Bradyrhizobium sp. WD16: one gene and its partner. The protein of the gene in region 1 interacts with the protein of each later gene in a pairwise test. Links are inferred from orthologs where the notes say so. Each region holds a gene or a part of one and is shown in the gene's direction. Other genes may lie near its edges.

The links.
Region 2: the proteins of DB459_RS08240 (region 1) and DB459_RS21400 interact in binary tests that used the Escherichia coli proteins (3 or more experiments, as listed by UniProt). The link is inferred for Bradyrhizobium sp. WD16 from one-to-one orthologs.

Annotation. Positions count from the first base shown.
Region 1 is NZ_CP028908.1:1,778,270-1,781,547, reverse strand. What follows is about bases 1-2,925. They hold DB459_RS08240 (primosomal protein N'), read left to right. Parts: upstream 1-330; coding sequence 331-2,520; downstream 2,521-2,925. Other genes in these bases: DB459_RS08235 (septal ring lytic transglycosylase RlpA family protein), read right to left, coding at 2,735-2,925; DB459_RS08245 (tyrosine recombinase XerC), read right to left, coding at 1-82. Also shown: more of DB459_RS08235, read right to left, coding at 2,926-3,184.
Region 2 is NZ_CP028908.1:4,623,985-4,626,870, forward strand. It holds DB459_RS21400 (single-stranded DNA-binding protein), read left to right. Parts: upstream 1-1,134; coding sequence 1,135-1,638; downstream 1,639-2,886. Other genes in the region: DB459_RS21395 (outer membrane protein), read right to left, coding at 1-671; DB459_RS21405 (MarC family protein), read right to left, coding at 1,806-2,423. UniProt on the Escherichia coli protein: Plays an important role in DNA replication, recombination and repair. Binds to ssDNA and to an array of partner proteins to recruit them to their sites of action during DNA metabolism. Acts as a sliding platform that migrates on DNA via reptation.

The DNA of each region.
Region 1 (3,278 bases):
GGCGCAGGTCGCGGGCATAGGCTTCGAGCGTCTTGGGCGACAGCCGCCGTTCGGCGCGCAGATGGCCGAGCCAGCGGGTCATCTCGGCGACGAGATCGGCGCCGGCGCAGGGCAGCAGGACAGCCTCGGCCGACTGTTGCGCCTCCTGTTTTGGCTTTGTCCCGTGGTTCGCCATGATCCTTCCCCGCCAACGATCGCGCCATCATCGGCCGCGGCGGTTCAGCCTTGGTTAAGGCGCCTCGCCCGTGGCGTGAAAAGCTGTGCCGGGCGCCTTAACCGCGGCTGCCGATGATGTAATAGGGTCAGGATGTCTACCGCCCGAGTCGCCCCTTGACGCCACCCCGCCCAGCTTCCCGCGTCGTCGATGTCCTGGTTCCGGTGGCGCTGGACCAGACATATTCCTATCGCGTGCCGTCAGGGATGGAACTGTCGCCGGGCGACGTCGTCGCGGTGCCGCTCGGCGCCCGGGCCACCATGGCGGTGGTGTGGGCCGAGAATGCCAATCCCGATCCGCGGCTGCATAACCGCCTCAAGGATGTCGCCGACAAATACGATGTGCCGCCGCTGCGCGGCGAACTGCGCAATTTCGTCGACTGGGTCGCCAATTACACCTTGTCGGCCCGCGGCATGGTACTGCGCATGGCACTGCGCATGGGTGAGCATCTCGGCCCGGAACGCGCCCGCCTCGGCGTACGTCTCGTCGGCGAGCCGCCGCAACGATTGACCGCGGCACGGCGCCGGCTGATCGAGGTGCTGTCCGACGGATTGCTGCACGCCAAATCCGAGGCCGCGCGCGAAGCCGGCGTATCCGCGGGGGTGGTCGACGGCCTCGTCGACGAGGGCACGCTCACCGTGGAGGTGATGCCGAAACCTCCGTCGCCGCCGGCGCCGGACCCGGATTTCGCCGTTCCCGACTTCACGCCGGTCCAGCAGGCGGCGGCGGCGGCGCTGCGCGCGCTGGCCGGCGCGGATGCGTTCCAGGTCGCCCTGCTCGACGGCGTCACCGGCTCGGGCAAGACCGAGGTCTATTTCGAGGCGGTGGCGGAGACCGTGCGCCGCGGCCGCCAGGCACTGATCCTGGTGCCGGAAATCGCGCTCACCGGTCAGTTCCTCGACCGCTTCGCCGCCCGCTTCGGCGTCCGGCCGCTGGAATGGCATTCGGAACTGACGCCGCGCAACCGCGCCCGCAACTGGGCGGCGATCGCCGCCGGCGAGGCAAAGACGGTGATCGGCGCGCGCTCGGCCCTGTTCCTGCCCTATGCCGATCTCGGCCTGATCGTCGTCGACGAGGAGCACGACCAGGCCTACAAGCAGGACGACGGCGCCCATTATCACGCCCGTGACATGGCGGTGGTGCGCGGCCATATCGCCAAAATCCCGGTGGTGCTGGCCTCGGCGACGCCCTCGGTGGAGACCGAGGTCAATGCCCGCAAGGGTCGTTACAAGCGGATCGCGTTGCCGGCGCGGTTCGGCGGCCAGCACATGCCCCATATCGAGGCCATCGATCTGCGGCGCGCGGGGCCGGCGCGCGGCCGTTTCATTTCCCCGCCTCTGGCCGAGGCGGTGCGCAACGCCATCGAGCGACGCGAGCAGGCGCTGCTCTTTCTCAACCGTCGCGGTTATGCTCCGCTGACCCTGTGCCGGGCCTGCGGCCATCGCTTCTCCTGCAACATCTGCGACGCCTGGCTGGTCGATCACCGCTTTCGCCAGCGCCTCGTCTGCCATCACTGCGGCTTCTCGATGCCGCGGCCGCGGCTCTGCCCCCATTGCGGCGCCGAGGAGAGCCTCGCCGCCATCGGCCCCGGGGTCGAGCGGCTGCAGGAAGAGGCCGCGGCGTTGTTTCCGGAGGCCCGCAGCATGGTGCTGTCGAGCGACCTCATCACCTCGATCGAAGCCATGCGCGCGGAGCTCACCGAGATCGCCGAGGGCCGGGTCGATCTGATCATTGGCACCCAGCTCGTGGCCAAGGGCCATCACTTCCCGCGCCTCAATCTCGTCGGCGTCATCGACGCCGATCTCGGCCTCGGCAACGGCGACCCCCGCGCCGCCGAGCGCACCTTCCAGCTCCTCAACCAGGTGATCGGTCGCGCCGGCCGCGAGCAGGGCCGCGGCATCGGCTATCTGCAGACCCACCAGCCCGAACATCCGGTGATGAAGGCGCTGGTGGCCTGCGACCGCGAGGCCTTCTACGACAGTGAGATCGAGGCCCGCGAGCGCACCGGCTACCCGCCGTTCGGCCGCCTCGCCAGCCTGATTGTCTCGGCGGGCGATCGGCCGATCGCGGAAGGCTATGCCCGACGGCTGGCGGCGCTGGCGCCGACCGCCGAGGGAGTGCTGGTGCTGGGGCCGGCGGAAGCGCCGCTGGCGGTGATCAAGGGCCGCTACCGCTTTCGCCTGCTGGTGAAAACGACGCGCAGCTACGATCTCTCGGCCTATCTGCGGGACTGGCTGACGGACGTGCCCAAGGTCACCGGCACCCTCAAGCTCGAGGTCGATGTCGACCCCCAGAGTTTCGTCTGAGGCGGGTCGTGTCCCGTCTCGAACCGTGAGCTGCGGTGCCGCGCGGGCCGATGCCGGCACGCCCAAACGCCGGCGGCCGCCCTGATCGCACCGGGCGGATCGGGACAGCCATCAGCGCGATCGCTGGCGAGGGTGTCGCCCGACCTCGTTCGACTTCAGCTTTTCGAGTTCGGCTTCTCAGCGATGGAAGCCGCGAAGCGTTCTGGACCGAAGCTTACTGGACTTCGGCGTAGACCATGCCGACGCCGCGGCCAGTCAGTCCCACGGCGCGCGCGGCGGCGGTGGAGAGGTCCAGAACCCGGCCACGCACGAACGGGCCACGGTCATTGATGGTCACGACAACGCTACGCCCGGCATGGGTCACCTTGACGCGGGTGCCGAAGGGCAGGCTGCGGTGGGCGGCGGTCAGGGCGTTCTGGTTGAAGCGCTGGCCCGAAGCGGTCCGGGAGCCGGATTCGTTGCCGTAGAAGGAGGCCATGCCGGAGAAGCCATGGCTCAAGGAAATCGACGCGTTGGCGTTGCGCCAGTTGGAATGATGATGGTGACGGGAGCGGGCAGAGGCGGTCGAGACGCCGGCGGCGAGGACCGAAATAGCGATGGCTGCGGTCACGACCTTGCGTCCCGTCGTGGCGCGCCACGGCGCAAAGTTCACGTTTAAATTCATCAACTTGTCCCTATGTAGCGTAAATGGAAGGTATTTTTGTCTCCGTCCTGGCTATAGCCGGTCGGCTTGGATGGGCAGGACCGTGCACCGGACA
Region 2 (2,886 bases), 2.8 Mb from region 1 along the record:
ACGCTGTGGACGTCGTCGCGGTAGCTGACAACGCCGCCGGCGGCCGGCACCGAGATGTTGGTGGTGCCGAAGTTGTAGTACTGGTACTCGACCTTGGCCGACCAGTTCGGGGTGAACAGGTACTCGAGGCCGGCACCGACGGTGTAACCGGTGTCCTTGCGGCTGACGGCGAAGGCGAGCGGCGCACCGGTGGCGGTGTTGAACACGTTCACGTTGTCGTTGTTGCCGCGGAAGGCGAGACCGCCCTTGGCGTACAGCAGCGCCGGACCCCAGGTGTAGCCGAGACGGCCGGTGACCGAACCGAAGTCGCTGCTGCGGCCCTGAACGGTGAACGGCACCAAGGCAGGCGGCGCGGTGAACAGCACGTTGGTGGTGTCGCGCGCGGCCCAGGTGTATTCGGCTTCGATACCGAGCACCCAGTTCGGGGCGAACTGATAGTCAGCGCCGCCCTGCACACCGCCGGCGAACCGGCCGTCGCTGCCGTAGATGTTGTCGCTGCCGTTGAAGGCGCCACCGATGTGACCACCGATGTAGAACCCGGTCCAGTTGTAGATCGGGGCCGGCACATAGGCCGGAGCCTTGGTGTAGGTACGGGCCGGAAGGTCGGCGGCAAAGGCCGAAGCCGTGCCCAGCGCGACCAGCGCCACGCTACCCAGCAAAATCTTCTTCATCGTTCTCTCCACTTACATCTCCGCCGCAACTGGCGGCGCAAATCCCAAGAAACAATCGTCGCAAGCGCCGATGTTGGGAACACCATAGTCCAATCCGGATCGAAAAGCCGTCTCCCAAATGCAACACCTCGTCACGAAGTGACTCCGACTAAGTTTAGGATTTGTTTAGCATATTTCCGCCGGTGGAGGCAAAATCCGCGCATCTTTTGACACATTTCGGGCAGCGCAGGCACCCTGCCGGTGCTTCAATGCCGCCCTGGCTGGTGGTTTACATCGGCGGCGGAACATAATAAGAACGATGGGCCCCGCGGTGCGATGCTGGGCGTGGAAGTGTGGATAAGGCGGCGCCGGTGGTCGCGCAGCCGAGCCGGAGCGGCGCCTGGCAGGTTATAGGGTCGGGACGGAGAACCCCGCCGCGAGCCGGCTTGGGTGTGTCGATTTGGGTGTGTGAACGGAGAGTGCGATGGCGGGAAGCGTAAACAAGGTCATTCTGGTCGGTAATCTGGGCGCCGACCCCGAAATCCGGCGCACCCAGGACGGACGCCCGATCGCCAATCTGCGGATCGCCACGTCGGAAACCTGGCGCGACAAGAACACCGGTGAGCGCAAGGAAAAGACCGAGTGGCACCGCGTCGTGATCTTCAATGAGGGGCTCTGCAAAATCGCGGAGCAGTACCTCAAGAAGGGCGCGAAGGTTTACATCGAAGGCGCTCTGCAGACACGGAAATGGACCGACCAGAGCGGAGTCGAGAAGTACTCGACCGAGGTGGTCCTGCAGGGCTTCAATTCGACTCTGACCATGCTCGATGGGCGTGGCGGCGGCGGTGGCGGTAGCTTCGCCGATGAGGGCGATTTCGGTTCCAGCGGGCCGTCCTCCGGGGCGCCGCGACGGGTGTCCTCCGGCAACCCCAGCCCCAGCCGTGGCGGCGGTGGTGGCGGCGACATGGACGACGAGATCCCGTTCTGACGGGGACGTTTTCCAGCGGCGGGCGTTGCGTCCGCTGATCCTTGCGCAGCAGTTTTGCGGCCGGCGTCGATAGCGGCGCCGGCCGTTTTGCTTTTGGGGTGCTTTTGGGCTGCTTTGGGGCGGAGGCGACGCCGCTGCGCGTCAGATTTGCTCAGCCTCAGATTTGCTCAGCCGAAGGCGCTGCGGGCGCCGTCGAGAATGAACTGGACCGCGAGCGCGGCCAGAACGATGCCCAAAAGGCGCGACAGGACGACGTTGCCGGTGATGCCGATGGCGCGTGACACCCGCACCGCTGCCATGAAGGCGAGGGCGCAGAGCAGGCCTGTCACGGCGATGATGGCGATCAGCGATGCCAGCGCCGCCGGCGTTGCCGCCTTGCCGGCGAGAAGCAGGGTTGCGGTGATCGCGCCGGGACCGGCGATCAGCGGAATGGCGAGCGGGAAGGCGGCGACATCGCGGACGTGCTCGGCCACGGCGTCCTCGGCCTGGCGGGTGTCGCGGGCCGGGCGCCAGCCGAGCACCATGTCGAACGAAATGGCGAACAGCAGGATGCCGCCGGAGATCCGGAATGCCGGCAGCCCGATGCCCAGGCGATCCAGCAACCAGCTTCCGGCCAGCGCCGTTCCGGCGAGAATGGCGGACGCGATCGCCGCGGCGCGCAGCCCGGTGGCGTTGCGCACACGCGGCGGCTGGTTGTCGGTGACGGCGAGGAAGGCCGGCGCGATGCCGATCGGGTCGACCACGACGAGCAGGGTGACGAGGGCGGTCAGGGCATCGTTGAGCATGCGCAATGTCCTCGGCGGGCCGCCTTCCGGATGCCGAGCGATAGAGTGCCGCAAGGAGCGCCGCAAGCGGTCCGCACGGCGCTGCTGCCGAGATCTCCCGGCTAGTGTGGCGTCTCGCAATTGCCTACCGCCTTCGCGGCAACCCTCTCGTAGGCAATTGCGAGACATAAGCCACACTAGCACTTTGATTTTGCTAGTGTCCTTTATGTCTCCGAATTACCGTGCGAGCGTGAGGCAAATGGAGCGGTAATTCGGAGACAGGACACTCGTGTGGCGTCTCGCAATTGCCTACCGCCTTCGCGGCAACCCTCTCGTAGGCAATTGCGAGACCTAAGCCACACTAGTGTGGTGGATCTGACGCTCGTTTCAGTATTGCAGCGAGTTCTTCGAGCGCGCGTCAGATCCAAAACCACACTAGAATCATAATGATGCTAGTGTGGCGTCTCGCAATTGCCTATGCCTT